Regions from separate parts of the Cytobacillus sp. Bac17 genome, predicted to be linked through region 2. Evidence: predicted binding sites of a transcription regulator. Region 2 holds the regulator's gene; the other holds the start of a gene.
What was found. Region 2 encodes LexA, which represses DNA repair genes until DNA is damaged. Its sites were predicted from a motif close to CGAACATATGTTCG; they were not measured.
Positions count from the first base shown of each region.

Region 1: the regulator LexA is predicted to act here: its motif matches at 5,380-5,393, upstream of uvrB (excinuclease ABC subunit UvrB).

Region 1 covers NZ_JALJRC010000004.1:193,375-201,272, reverse strand. The annotation lists gene NR125_RS08960 (DMT family transporter) at 1-99, shown strand, start outside; SAM riboswitch class I at 174-273, shown strand; SAM riboswitch class I at 376-476, shown strand; gene NR125_RS08955 (methionine ABC transporter ATP-binding protein) at 586-1,617, shown strand; gene NR125_RS08950 (methionine ABC transporter permease) at 1,607-2,257, shown strand; gene NR125_RS08945 (MetQ/NlpA family ABC transporter substrate-binding protein) at 2,276-3,103, shown strand; gene NR125_RS08940 (M20 family metallopeptidase) at 3,131-4,339, shown strand; gene NR125_RS08935 (alpha/beta-type small acid-soluble spore protein) at 4,497-4,772, opposite strand; gene NR125_RS08930 (DUF2198 family protein) at 4,922-5,158, shown strand; gene uvrB (excinuclease ABC subunit UvrB) at 5,553-7,532, shown strand; gene uvrA (excinuclease ABC subunit UvrA) at 7,540-7,898, shown strand, end outside.
Region 2 covers NZ_JALJRC010000001.1:387,938-395,835, reverse strand. The annotation lists gene NR125_RS01995 (methionine gamma-lyase family protein) at 1-39, shown strand, start outside; gene NR125_RS01990 (MerR family transcriptional regulator) at 228-635, shown strand; gene glnA (type I glutamate--ammonia ligase) at 741-2,075, shown strand; gene NR125_RS01980 (HNH endonuclease) at 2,549-2,779, shown strand; gene NR125_RS01975 (CBO0543 family protein) at 2,901-3,392, shown strand; gene NR125_RS29575 (CBO0543 family protein) at 3,389-3,856, shown strand; gene NR125_RS29870 (hypothetical protein) at 3,994-4,356, opposite strand; gene NR125_RS01970 (DUF4257 domain-containing protein) at 4,682-4,966, opposite strand; gene lexA (transcriptional repressor LexA) at 5,252-5,875, opposite strand; gene yneA (cell division suppressor protein YneA) at 6,031-6,363, shown strand; gene NR125_RS01955 (YneB family resolvase-like protein) at 6,373-7,020, shown strand; gene NR125_RS01950 (DUF896 domain-containing protein) at 7,164-7,397, shown strand; gene tkt (transketolase) at 7,628-7,898, shown strand, end outside.

The DNA.
Region 1 (7,898 bases), on a different contig from region 2:
GGTATAATCGCTCTGGCAGGTGTGATGATTATTCACCGTAAAGACAGCTCTGTTAAAGTAACGGAAATTTTTAAAAATGGCCCAAGTGAAAATATTTGAAAAATAATGATTGACATCCTTTTCTTTATGGTGGTAAAGTAATAAGCATATTAAACAACCGAATAATAAAAATCTTCTTATCCAGAGAGGTTGAGGGACTGGCCCTATGACACCTCGGCAGCGGACAAAAGTGTACCGTGCCAAATCCAGCAAGCGTAGCTTGAAAGATAAGAAGAGGACCATTGATAAATGCCGCCCTCTTCTTTCTTTAGAAGAGGGTTTTTGTTTTTATCCGAAAAAAATGCATCAAGATTCTATTCATAAACATATGAATAATTCTTATCGAGAGAAGCAGAGGGACCTGGCCCAATGAAGCTTCGGCAGCAGGCAGACTGCACTGTGCCAAATCCAGCAGGCGATAGCCTGAAAGATAAGGAGGGGACTTCAAAAAACCTCTTCTGTTAGAAGGGGTAAATTTCAGGATATAATTCTTAGTTTTCCCATAGGATTAATTATATATAACATTTAGAAAAGGAGAGATGCTGAATGATAGAGTTTCAGAATTTAAAGAAAATCTATGAAAGCGGAGGACAGCAGGTAGCTGCTTTAAATGGAATAGACTTAAAGATTAACAAAGGTGAGATTTTCGGTGTGATCGGCTTCAGCGGTGCGGGAAAGAGCTCTTTGATCCGCTGTGTCAATTGGCTGGAGAAGCCGACTTCAGGAAAGGTCATTGTCAGTGGACATGATCTGACGGCTTTATCTGTAAGAGAAATTCGCGAAGTGAAAAGAAACATCGGGATGGTCTTTCAGCATTTTAACCTTTTAAATTCGAAAACAGTGTTTGCCAATGTGGCGATGCCGCTCACACTGGGTAAGATCCCTAAAGATGACATCAAAAAGCGTGTCCATGAACTATTAGAATTCGTGGGGCTTGCAGACAAGGCAAACAGCTATCCCGATCAGCTGTCAGGCGGGCAAAAGCAGCGGATCGGAATTGCCAGGGCGCTGGCGACCCAGCCTTCCATTCTATTATGTGATGAAGCAACTTCAGCGCTGGATCCGCAGACAACCAGCTCTATCCTGCAGCTGCTGAAAAAAATAAATAAAGAATACAACATTACTATACTGATCATTACCCATGAAATGTCTGTAATCAGAGAGATCTGTGATCGTGTCGCTGTAATAGAGGCAGGAAAAATTATCGAAGAAGGAACCGTCTTCAATGTCTTTTCATCACCAAAGACGCAAACAGCGAAAAACTTTGTCAGCACTGTCATGAATGATCAAATACCTGACTCCATTAAAGAAGTGATTGAAAAACAGCAAGGGCTTCAAAAGGTATTTAGAATCAACTTTGTTGGAAATTCTGCCGGGCAGCCGCTCCTCTCGCAGGTTGCCAAAAAGTTTAATATCGACTTCAACGTCCTGTTTGGAAATATTACTGAACTTCAGGGAACACCGTTTGGCAACCTGATTGTCGAATTCCAGGGTCCGGACAGTGAAATCAGACGTGCTATTCAGTACATCAGCCAGGAAAAAGTTTCAATAAAGGAAGTGACAACACGTGCTAGTTAATCAGGAAAAAATCATCGAAGCCTTAATCGAAACGATTCAAATGGTGGCATTCTCATTGCTGTTTTCAGCTGTTATCGGACTGCCGCTTGGTATATTGCTTGTCGTAACAAGGAAAGGGCATCTGCTGGAAAACCTCGTTGTTTTTAATATCATAAACAGCATTATTAATATTTTCAGATCAGTTCCCTTCATCATTTTAATGGTGGCCATTATCCCCATTACCAGGCTGATTGTCGGAACATCAATAGGTACGGCTGCAGCCGTAGTGCCGCTAGTCTTTTATGCCGGGCCATATATTGCAAGATTAATAGAAAACTCATTGCTTGAGGTAGATCCGGGAGTCATAGAAGCTGCAGAAGCAATGGGAGCAACACCAGGCCAGATAATATTAAAATTCCTGATTCCGGAAGCACTTAGTTCGCTGGTATTAGGCTTTACAATTGCAACAATCGGATTGGTCGGAGCATCAGCCATGGCTGGGGCAGTCGGAGGCGGCGGGCTTGGTGACCTCGCCATTACCTACGGCTACCAGCGATTCGATACAACAGTCATGCTGATTACCGTTGCGATCTTAGTTGTCATGGTTCAGGGCCTGCAGTCATTCGGAAATATCTTATCCAAAAAAATCAGAAGAAGATAAATAAGGAGGAAATACATCATGAAAAAACTATTCTTAACATTCATTATTTTAGCATTGGGTGTGTTCACTGCAGCATGCTCAAGCACAACTGGAGGAGAAGAAACAAAGAAGATTAAATTAGGTGTAAGCGGTTCTGATACACGCATCTGGGACTTTATTGCAGAAAAGGCTGAAAAGGAAGGCATTGAAATTGAAGTTGTGACATTCTCTGACTATGTGCAGCCCAATGTTGCCCTTGCAGAAGGCGATCTTGATGTGAATGCATTCCAAACAGTCGCTTATTTTGACACTTTTATTAAAGAGCATAATATGGATCTTACCCCAATAGCGACAACTGTTTTAGCACCAATGGGGCTTTATTCTGAAAAAGTAAAATCGGCAGAAGACATTCCGGAAGGCGGCAAAATTGCCATTCCAAATGATGCTTCAAATGGCGGAAGAGCCCTTCTTTTACTGGAGGAAGCCGGCCTGATTAAATTATCCGAGGACTATGACGGAAACCTGGACTTGAATAAAATCGTTGAAAATCCGAAGAACCTTGAATTTGTAGAAATGGTATCAGCGCAGACACCGCGTGCACTTCCGGATGTCTCTGCTTCTGTAATCAATAACGGAATTGCCGTAGATGCAGGCTTTAACCCAACTAAGGATTCAATTTTTATTGAAAGTGAAACTGCTACTCCATACGTAAATATCATTGCTGTCCGAACAGAAGACAAGGATAACAAAACGCTTAAGAGAATTGCTGAACTTTACCAGGAAGATGATGTAGCTGATTTCATTACGAAGGAATATGACGGAAGCATGATCCCGACTTTTATTCCTTTAAGTGATATTGGCTGGTAAAAAATTATTTATAAAGGAGGAACAATGATGGCGGCACCTGTAAAAGCACTATCTGAACTGAAAGAAGCAATCAAGAAAAATGTTGAGGGAAATAAAGAACTTTATCTTTCCGCAAGCCACCAGATCCATGCGACCCCGGAAATAGGAAATGAGGAGTTTTTTGCCTCTGGCTTGCTTTCAGGCATCCTTGAGAAGGAAGGTTTTGAAGTTGAGCGGGCAGTGGCCGGGCATGAAACAGCTTTCCTTGCCCGGAAAAAATCCGATAAACCAGGGCCGTCTATTGCATTCCTTGCAGAATATGATGCCCTTCCCGGGCTGGGTCATGGATGCGGCCACAATATCATTGGCACAACAAGTGTGGCAGCAGCCATTGCATTGAGCAAGGTTATTGATGAGACCGGAGGAGAGGCAGTAGTATTTGGAACCCCGGCAGAAGAAGGCGGGCCAAATGGAAGTGCAAAAGGCAGCTTTGTGAAGCATGGCTTACTTGAAGGCATTGACGCTGCCCTAATGGTTCATCCATCAAACCATAGCCGCCTGACCAGTTCATCACTGGCAGTTGATCCGCTTGACTTCGAGTTTATCGGTAAGCCTGCCCATGCGGCAGCTTCACCGGAGGAAGGAATCAATGCCCTTGATGCAGTTATTCAGCTATTTAACGGAATTAATGCCCTTCGTCAGCAATTAAAGGATGATGTACGAATCCATGGCATTATTACTCATGGCGGGTATGCTCCAAATATTATCCCTGAGTATGCAAAAGCCAGATTCTTCATCCGTGCTACAACCAGAACCAGTCTTAATGAGGTAACACGGAAGGTTAAAGCTGTCGCTGAAGGCGCCGCATTGGCAACCGGAGCAAAGCTCAATGTTATTGCTTTTCAAAATGAAGTTGATAACCTGCTGTTAAACAAGACATATGACCAAGTGTTTAAAGAAGTGATTGAAGACTTGGGAGAAACGGTCGTTGAAGGGGACAGAGATGGAATCGGCTCGACGGATGCAGGCAACATCAGCCAAGTGGTGCCAACCATTCATCCTTATATTAAAATTGGTGCAGATGATCTTGTTGCCCATACAGTTCCGTTTCGTGAGGCTGCAGCATCTGTAAAAGGAGACGAAGCACTGATAACCGGGGCAAAAGGGCTCGCACTCACTGCCTTCCAGCTGGTAACAGACCAGGAGCTGCTTAAATCCATTAAACAGGAATTTCTAGAGCGGAAAGCCGCTGAATAAGAACAAAAGCTATCCTCTTTGCGGGATAGCTTTTTCTTATTCTAGTGAGTCTTTTCCTCAATTTGGAGGTTTCTTTCCTTAATTTGCTGAATATTTTCCGTAAATTAAGTCCGCGTTTCCCCAATTTTCTCATTCTTTTCCCGAAGTTCACGATTACCTACTGTTCCTTCATCCGTTCCTGTGCCATCCGAATAAGCTCCTTCACCATACTTCCGCCAATCTTCCCGCCCACTGTTCCTGCCTGTTTGGATGTAAGACGGCCGTTATATCCCGGCTTCAATGGCACACCGGCCTCCTCGGCAATTTCATATTTCACGACATCGGGATTTTCATTGTCAACATGGTATCCCTGGTTTGCCATTACCTGATTTTTAAGCTGGTCTAATGCCGCTCTTGATTCCGGCACAAGCGGGCGTCTTTTTCTTCTTGCCATGATGCATTCCTCCATAATAAGTACTTTTTCTTATTATGTGATAGAACATAGGGAATAACACTGAAAAAACTTGTACATCTTCTTATGAAAAGATATTCTAATGTTAGAAACCCTGAATCATTGTGAATAAACAAAAGAAGGTGTTTTGGTTGGCATTAAAATACTTGTCAGCTCTGCTGCTGCCCGGCTTGCTGGTTTTGCTCTTTACGAGAGTAAGCTATAATCGTGTGATTGGGCTTGTATTGACGGTGGGACTGATTGCTGCTTCTGTCTATAAAGGGTATACAAATTCATTTGCCTTGATTGTTATAGACGCACTTTCATTGACTGTCGGGTTTTGGTACGCTCAAAAACTGAAGCCCAAAACAAAGCCAAGTGCGGAATAATTTTTGCGGAACCTGTCGATCAAACGTATCGACAGGTTTTTTGTAAAATGAAATTTCAGCTGTATTTTTGCTCGCATAAAATCAGCTATTAATCAATATCAATCAAACGATTGATTTAATTTCAGGAGGTTAATCAAACGTTTGATTAACCTTGCTTCGACACCACCCTCAAGAATTCGGCATATTTCCCAAGCAATATTTACCCGGCAAAAATAAAAAAACGAATATCCGTTCGCATATTGTTGGTTTGTTTTAGGCTCTTTGTGGTAGAATGATGATATGAGTTTTGAGTAAAAAACTGACAAATCAGCCATGCATCCCGGATCTTAAATTCTTTCAATGCTGGTTTGTGATTAATATATAGATAAAAGTAATTTGAACGGGAGGCTTATAGGTGAAGGATCAATTTGAATTAGTCTCAAAATATTCCCCTCAGGGCGATCAGCCTGGGGCAATCAAAAAAATTGTGGAGGGAATTAATTCCGGCAAGAAGCACCAGACGCTTTTGGGTGCAACAGGAACGGGAAAAACCTTCACAGTTTCAAATGTTATACAAGAGGTTAACAAGCCGACGCTAGTCATTGCGCATAATAAGACACTTGCAGGGCAGTTATACAGTGAATTTAAGGACTTTTTTCCAAACAATGCTGTTGAGTATTTTGTCAGCTATTATGACTACTATCAGCCGGAGGCATATGTGCCTTCTACAGATACCTTTATTGAAAAAGATGCAAGCATCAATGATGAAATTGATAAGCTCCGCCACTCGGCGACTTCTTCATTATTTGAGCGCAAAGATGTCATTATAATTGCCAGTGTGTCTTGTATATATGGTTTGGGTTCTCCTGAAGAATACAGTGAAATGGTGCTATCCCTCAGAACCGGCATGGAGATTGAGAGGAACCAGCTTCTTCACAGGCTCGTTGACATTCAGTATGAACGCAATGATATCGACTTCCAGCGCGGCACCTTCCGTGTACGCGGGGATGTAGTAGAGATTTTCCCGGCATCACGGGATGAGCATTGTATCCGTGTAGAGTTTTTCGGGGATGAGATAGACCGGATCCGTGAAGTAGATGCCCTCACCGGAGAAATTATGGGTGAACGTGAGCACGTTGCGATCTTCCCGGCATCCCACTTCGTAACGCGTGAAGAAAAAATGCGGATCGCCGTCCAGAACATTGAAAAAGAACTGGAAGAGCGCCTTGCTGAATTAAGAGAAAACGATAAGCTGCTTGAAGCCCAGCGCCTCGAGCAGCGGACCCGCTATGACCTTGAGATGATGAGGGAGATGGGTTTTTGTTCCGGCATAGAAAACTACTCCCGCCACCTTACATTAAGGCCGCCTGGTTCAACACCGTATACCCTTCTGGATTATTTTCCGGAAGACTTTCTAATTGTGATTGATGAGTCGCACGTAACTCTGCCGCAAATCCGCGGTATGTTCAATGGTGACCAGGCAAGAAAATCCGTGCTTGTGGACCATGGTTTCCGTTTGCCTTCAGCCATGGATAACAGGCCGCTTACGTTTACCGAGTTCGAAAAGCATGTGAAACAGGCTGTCTTTGTTTCTGCAACACCTGGCCCTTATGAGCTTGAGCATACACCGGAAATGATTGAGCAAATTATCCGCCCAACCGGTTTGCTTGATCCTACTATTGATGTCCGTCCAATCGAAGGGCAAATTGATGACCTAATCGGTGAAATCCAGGATCGCATTCAGAAAAATGAACGTGTGCTTGTCACTACATTAACAAAGAAAATGTCTGAGGACTTGACAGACTACTTAAAAGAAATCGGCATTAAAGTGCAGTATCTGCACTCAGAGGTAAAAACGCTTGAGCGGATTGAGATTATCAGAGAGCTTCGTCTAGGTAAATACGATGTGTTAGTCGGAATCAACCTTCTAAGGGAAGGACTTGATATACCGGAAGTGTCTCTCGTTACTATACTTGATGCTGATAAGGAAGGTTTCCTCCGTTCGGAACGTTCACTCATCCAGACGATTGGACGTGCAGCGCGTAATGCGAATGGCCATGTCATTATGTACGCAGACCGGATCACTGACAGCATGGAAAAAGCCATCAGTGAAACAAAGCGCCGCCGGTCCATTCAGGAAGAGTACAATAAGAAGCATGGCATCACGCCAATGACTATACAGAAGGATATACGCGATTCAATCCGTGCAACACATGCGGCAGAAGAGCAGGAAGAATACCAGCCGTCAGCAAAGCTCGGCAAGCTGAACAAGAAAGAGCGCGAGAAGCTGATCGGCGATATGGAAAAAGAAATGAAGGAAGCGGCCAAATCCCTGAATTTCGAAAGGGCTGCCGAGCTTCGTGATCTAATATTAGAGCTGAAAGCGGAAGGATGACGTAAAAATGGCGATGGATAAACTGATTGTAAAGGGTGCCAGAGCCCATAATCTGAAAAATATAGATGTCACCATTCCGAGAGATAAGCTTGTCGTCCTGACAGGACTTTCAGGTTCAGGAAAGTCCTCACTGGCATTTGATACGATTTATGCAGAAGGGCAGCGCCGCTATGTGGAGTCATTATCTGCTTATGCCCGGCAATTCCTCGGCCAGATGGATAAGCCTGACGTGGATGCGATCGAAGGTCTGTCTCCTGCCATTTCAATTGACCAAAAGACGACAAGCAGAAATCCTCGTTCCACAGTGGGAACGGTGACAGAAATTTATGATTATCTGCGATTATTATTTGCAAGGGTGGGGCGTCC
Region 2 (7,898 bases):
GACCAATTGCTGGAAAAAGGTTTAGTCCAAATAAATTAGGTGAATATTAAAAAGGACAGCTACATAGTTAGTTGTCCTTTTCTGTTGCTTTACAGAGAATTATATGAAAATATGAAAGGCAAAATTTTTTTGAAAAAATCATGTTATAAAAGCTAACATATAGTTGACAGATTATCTGACATTACATATAATAATCTCAAGAAGTAATTGAAAAGGGGGAGAAATAGTTGACTGGAAGCGAAATTCGACGTTCCATGCCGCTTTTCCCGATTGGTACTGTCATGCAGCTGACTGACCTGACCGCCAGGCAGATTCGCTACTATGAAGAGCACCAATTAATTTCTCCAGCTAGAACTGACGGAAATAGAAGGCTTTTTTCCTTAAACGACATCGATGTCCTTTTGGAAATCAAAGATTTGATTGATCAAGGCGTGAACATGGCTGGGATCAAGCAGCTATTTTTCGTGAAAGAACAGCAAGCGATAACTGAAAACTTGAATAAGCAGGCAGAAAAAGCGAGACGCGATCTATCAGATGAAGAAATCCGGAAACTTCTTCGCAAGGAAATTGTGCAGGCAGGCCGGTTTAATCGCTCATCATTGAGGCAAGGCAACATGCACCGCTTTTTCCATTAAAAACGCCGTTTTTAAGCTCGTTGATATTGTCTTGGATTTCTGAGAGAAACATTAACAGAGCAAAAAATAAATCACTCATGTAATTTTTTAAGGGAGGAACTACCAGTGGCAAAGTTTACTAAAGAAGACATTAAGCGTATTGCAGAAGAGGAAAATGTAAAATTCGTCCGTTTACAGTTTACGGATATTCTTGGAACAATCAAGAACGTAGAAATTCCGATCAGCCAGCTTGAAAAAGCGCTTGATAACAAAATGATGTTTGACGGATCTTCAATCGAAGGTTTCGTGCGTATTGAAGAATCAGACATGAATCTATATCCAGACCTTGATACATGGGTGGTATTCCCTTGGACAGCAGAAAAAGGAAAAGTTGCACGTCTGATCTGTGATATTTACAATCCGGATGGAACTCCCTTCCTTGGCGATCCGCGCAGCAACTTAAAACGTATTTTGGCAGAGATGGAAGAGTTAGGATACTCTGATTTCAACTTAGGGCCTGAGCCGGAATTCTTCCTATTCAAGCTTGACCAGGCTGGAGAGCCAACTCTTGAACTGAACGATAATGGCGGATACTTCGATCTTGCGCCAACTGACCTTGGTGAAAACTGCCGCCGCGATATCGTGCTTGAGCTTGAAGAAATGGGCTTTGAAATTGAAGCTTCCCACCATGAGGTTGCACCTGGACAGCACGAAATCGACTTCAAATATGCGGATGCATTAACAGCTTGTGACCAGATCCAGACATTCAAGCTTGTTGTTAAAACAATTGCCCGCAAGCACGGCCTGCACGCGACATTCATGCCAAAACCGCTGTTCGGTGTTAACGGATCAGGTATGCACTGTAATGTTTCATTATTTAAGGATGGCAAAAATGCATTCTTCAACGAAACAAGCGATCTTCAATTAAGTGAAGATGCTCGCCACTTTATCGCAGGTATCATTAACCATGCGACAGCATTTACTGCTGTAACAAACCCAATCGTTAACTCTTATAAGCGCTTGGTTCCTGGTTATGAAGCACCTTGCTATGTTGCATGGTCTGCTCAAAACCGTTCACCGCTTATCCGTATCCCGGCTTCACGCGGTGTAAGCACACGTGTTGAAGTTCGCAGCGTTGACCCTGCTGCTAACCCATATCTTGCTATGGCTGTACTTCTAAAAGCTGGTCTTGACGGAATCAAGAACAAATTGACTCCACCGGCACCTGTAGACCGCAACATCTATGTAATGAACAAGCAGGAACGTGAAGAAGAAGGCATCAAGGATCTTCCGGCTACATTGGCTGCTGCCCTTGATGAGCTTAAGAAGGATGAAGTCATCGTATCCGCACTAGGCGACCATATCTTCGAACACTTCATTGAAGCGAAAGAAATTGAGTGGGATATGTTCCGTACGCAAGTGCATCCATGGGAGCGCGAGCAGTACCTGAGCATGTACTAATAAGTAAACCCCTTGACACCATAGGTGTTGAGGGGTTTTTGTTTTCGGGTAAATTATTTAAAAAATTACCACAAGAACCTTAGTTCATAGTAAGAAAAAAAATACAACAATCAAGCCTATTGATGTAATTCCGTAACCTTTTTTAATTCTATAATCGGTTCCAGGAATCTTAGTTATTAAGTAATAAATTGGAATTACAAGTAATATGGGAAGAAAAACCCTTGCATTAGCTGAGAGGTTTTCAAATCTTGAAATTATCGTACCAATAATCAAAAGAGGAATAAAAGTTAGCAAATAGGCAAGTGACACTCTTATCACACCTTTTTTCTGAATTATACCAAATTTCCAAAATTAAGGGCATCAATTATTAAAGTAACATGGATTCCTAAAATGATGTAAAAAGAAACCAAATTTATACCTTCCTAAAAATAATCGTAAATTTCAGGCAACATTATGAGTAGTTTTATAACAGTGTGGAATGGAAGAAGCTACGAGTAGTAATCAAGAAGCGTGACAACTATGAATGCCAGGAATGTAAACGGAAGGGGCGCTTAAGCATTGAAACAAATGAATACAGTGAGAGTGGTAAGGGTAGGAAGATCCAGTTGCTTGTTCACCATATCAAGGAGCTCGAGCTTCATCCAGACTTAGCGTTTGGTGAAGATAACATGGATACTGTTTGTGTCGATTGCCATAACAAATAACATGGCCCAGACTTCAAAAATATGAAGCTAAACAAATGGCAGCATGATGAAAAGTGGAGTATCGATTTTTTTAATTATGTAAACAAATAGTATTAAATAGTTCTAATGAAAGGTGACTTAAATGAATCTTGAAAGATGGATTATAATGGGGGTATTAATACTAAGTATCATGTGTCTCAAGCTGCTAGTACCGGGAGACAAGGTTAGAGAAGCGTGGGTTATCTTTTTATTTCTGCAGGTCATTACATGGCCAGCCGGTTTAATAGCAGTAGAAATGGGTTGGATTGAATATCCGATTCAATTGTACCCTAAGGCAAATTTATATAATAGGACTAGTTTTTCCTTTGAGTTCTTCCTATTCCCGGTAGTCGCCATTATTTTTAGTTTGTATTTTCCAAGGAACAAAAAAGGGTTTGGCTCACTATTGTATTATGTTTTCTTTGCTGGATTTTTTACCTTCTTAGATGCTGTATTAGAATCTAAAACCAAACTGGTTGAGTACCATGAATGGAAATGGTATTGGACACTAGTAACAGTAATGATTGCTCTATATATAAATGATAAATTTTATCGATGGTTTTCTAAAAGATTAATTTTGGTGGACTTAAAATGACCAGAGAAGTCCTGATTTTAGTATGTTCGTGGATTTTATCATTGTACTTGTTATTAAGATATATCCCAACCGAAAGTAAAAGGTTAGCTTGGATAACCTTTATATTTGTTCAATCAATAGCATGGATACATGAATATATACAATTGGTATTTGGATTAGTTGAGTTTCCGTATAGAGAATTTAATAAAGCGACAAATATGAGCTTTTCATTGCATTATATTGTTTATCCCACAATTGCGGTGTTTTTTATACTTTTTTATCCAAAAGAAAAAGGGACAAGAAGAACATTTTTGTACTACTTACTATTTTCAATGGGGATAACAACTTACTCCTATCTTCTCGAAAAATTTAGTTCATTGTATCACTATATTCACTGGAACTGGTTCTTTGGATTAATTACCAACATGATTCTTCTTTATGTTGTAAAGATATATATATTTTGGTTTAAAAAAGGTCTGGTGTAACGAGTTGAAATATCTAGGTTCCCCCCGAGAAATATTAATAGTAAGGATTCTGTGTTAGACGACTAATTTAACCAAGGCAGGGGGCGTAAATTAAGAATAAGAATTAAGAGCTCAGGCGATAAAGGCGTGGCAACAAATCATTTACTTAAAATAAACGCCAGTACAGTGCCCCATATGAAAATCACTAAATAGAATAACCTTTGCAATAGACCGGCGTGCATAGGGATGAAAATTATTAACATATTGAGTGTGACTATGACTAGTAATGTAACTAAACAGTATTGAGTCCAGCGTTTTCCAATTTCTAAAGATTTTGCGTATAGCCAAAGACCGGGCAAAACAGTTATCATGTCAAGTTGAGCTGCTATTGAATGCCAAAATAGATTTATATCTGCTGGTATAAAGCCAGTCACAATATTCCCTAAAGCTAAGATAAGAATAAATATGGTTGCTAGCCGGTTTAGTCCTGTTTTCAAGGGTTTGTGAAAGATATAAAACACCAATGCTGCACTTATATAAAAAAATCCATTGGGCCTTTGCTTATTCCTTTTTTATCTTAGTTTCACTATACTTAATTGCCCATTGGTTCAGCAGAAGGAGCAGTTTTGAAAAAATAGTTAAAGAGGATTTCTAACGGCAAGGATTAGTATTTATGTTTCGTACGCAAGTACATCCCTTGGAGCAACGAACACTACATGAGCAATTACTTTAAAAATTCGAAAACACTCTGTTTGCATGAGCAGGGGGTTTTTACATAGCTAAAATACAAAAACCCCGTTTCTAAGTGAACGAGGTTTTAACTAATTTGTATTTCCCTGCATCTCTCTATTCTTTATGTCTGATCTTTAGGAAATCGAGACATGTCAGCAGTGCATCTCCTCCAAATCCTGCAATTACCGCAAGGAGCACTACCTTTAAGGCAGAGTCAGGATCTGAAGATACGACCAAAAAAACAGCCGCTAAAGCCCCCATGATTACTTCTTCAAAGACCCCCAGATAGATGAATTTTTTTGTCCTTCTGGGTTTGACCATTTTGCCTTCTTTCCGAATATGTCCAACGACACCGACCAGCCCACCAATCAACAAAGCGAAGGTAATGTTCAAAAACATTTTTTCTTCACACTCCTAAAGTCGAGATTTTGGACAAGCGACCTTAGGTTGATTCTCGGTGTATTACCATTATATAGAAAGTGGCTATAAAATAATATGCATAAAAATACCGAATTTTCTGAATAATAAAATAGTCATACATGACTGCAACTTAGTACCAACAGAAAAGGTATCAGTTACTTTCGTATGATTTCACTAATAGCATCAGGTAATAGGAACTGATAACCTTCTTAAAATTGGAAAAAATAAAAAGCAGGCAGTGGCTGCCTGCTTTTTATCATTCTATTAATGCATATGGCGGTATACACCTATAACTTTGCCAAGGATGGAAACATTTCGAAGGATGATAGGTTCCATTGTAGAGTTTTCCGGCTGAAGCCGGATATAGTCTTTTTCTTTAAAGAATCTTTTGACAGTTGCTTCATCTTCCTCTGTCATGGCAACCACGATATCTCCATTATTAGCAGTGCTCTGCTGTTTGACGATGACATAGTCGCCATCAAGGATTCCGGCTTCAATCATACTTTCCCCCATGATTTCAAGCATGAATACATGCTCATCAGCTGGTGCCATTCTTTCTGGAAGAGGGAAGTATTCTTCAACATTTTCAATGGCTGTTATCGGCTGCCCTGCAGTTACTTTACCGACGATCGGAACATTGACTGCACTGACCTTAGGGATGTGAGAAGACTCGTCCAGATCTAAAATTTCAATGGCGCGCGGTTTAGTAGGATCTCTGCGGATCAGCCCTTTGCTTTCAAGACGGGCGAGATGGCCGTGAACTGTTGAGCTTGAAGCCAGGCCGACTGCTTCCCCGATCTCCCTTACAGAAGGCGGATAGCCTCTCAATTTAACTTCCTCTTTAATAAACTCTAATATATCTTGCTGCCTTTTTGATAATTTCACCATCTTTACGCACCTCGTATGTTTTTGTTGTCTCAATTATAGCATCAATTACCATATGATACAAACATAAGTTCGAATTTTTATTGACACAAAACAAATGTTCGGTCTATAATAAAAACATCAAATGCGAACATACATTCTTTTAGAGGTGGTATATCATGCTGAAAAAATTGTGGAAATCATATTCTTATGCTATTATTCTCTTCGTTTTAAGCCTGACAGCATCGTTTATTATGCTCATTCAGATAGAGACACCTGATACGGAAAAGTTTGTGAAAGTCACTGTTGCAGAAGGTGACTCTTTATGGGAAATTGCTGAGAGTTTTTCGGCTGAACATTCGCTGTCTACAGATCAATTTATTAATTGGGTCGAACAAAATAATGAGATAGCGGCAGGCAGGATTTTTCCGGGCGATGAAATTGTTATTCCAGTAAAAGCACTGGATGACGAGCCTTATAAAGAGCTTGCCAGTTCAGACTTTTATGAATAAGGAGAAGTTATGAAAGCAATTATTTACTGCAGGGTTAGTACAACAAAGGATACTCAGGAAACGTCCCTTTCAAGACAGGAAGAAGAGCTGGTGAATCTGGCGAAAAAGCATGATTTTGAAGTAGTCAAGGTGATACGCGAACAGGCCAGTGGATATGACCTTGAAAGAGACGGTATATTGGAGCTTTTAGACTTAATTAAAGAAAAGGATATCAAGGTTGTCCTCATTCAGGATGAAACCAGGCTGGGGCGGGGTAATGCAAAGATAGCGATACTCCATTGCATCCTAAAGGAAGAAGTTCAGCTGTACAGCATTTCGAATAACGGCCAGCTCGAGCTTTCGGAATCAGATTCGATGGTGCTGAACATTGTTGGGATGGTAGAAGAATATCAGAGAAAGCTTCATAACATCAAAATTAGACGCGGCATGCAGCGGGCTGTTGATAAGGGATACCGCCCCGAGAAGAACTTAAGCAATCAGGGAACAAATGGCGGCAGAGAAAGAATAGAGGTGCCGATAGAGGAAATTGTCCGGCTAAGGAAAAACGAGTTAACATTTGCAGAGATTGCTGCAACACTCAGAGGCTTTGGCTATAATATCTCAAAAGCAACAGTCCACAGAAGGTATAAAGAGTATATGGAATCACTTGTTGAATAGAGCACTTTTCTTGTCAAAAGTGTTCTTTTTTAGTATGATGGCAGTTGAGTTTCAGTATTGTTCCATATCTGAAGCTATTGTATAATAAAAACTTCTATCAGAATATCCAAAGGTAAACTTTTGATATAAAGGAGCTTTAATATATGCTGCCAAAACAAAAACTTGCCCGAATTAATGAACTGGCAAAGAAGGCAAAGGAATCAGGTTTAACAGAAGCAGAAGCAAAAGAACAGACTTCTCTCCGCAAAGAGTATTTGGAGACTTTTCGCTCTGGCATGCTGAACACGCTTAAAGGTGTTACAATCGTTGACCCGAAAGGAAATGACGTAACTCCGAAAAAGCTAAAAGACTTCCAAAATAAAAACCGCCTTCACTAATATTATAATTGCAAGGGATACACAATGCTGTATTCCTTCTTTTAATAGAAAGCGGAGATGACTTCTATTACCGGCTATCTCCGCTTTTTTTACATACGCCGGGTCTTTTTGTGTCAATATAGTAACAAACCGGCTTTTTTGTCCTTTTCCTGACCCTATTGGTTGTGAAAAAAAAGGACACCCGATAATATTAAAAGAGTAAAGAATTACTACTCGAAAGGATGTATTGAATGTTTAATCACACAGATGAACTATCCATCAGTTCCATTCGTACTTTATCAATCGACGCCATTGAAAAGGCGAATTCCGGCCATCCGGGGATGCCGATGGGTGCAGCGCCAATGGCTTATACGCTTTGGACACGCTTCATGAACCATAACCCGAAAAATCCTGAATGGTTCAACCGTGACCGTTTCGTCCTTTCTGCTGGACATGGCTCCATGCTTTTATACAGCCTTCTTCATCTTTCTGGCTATGATGTTTCCATGAATGACATTAAAG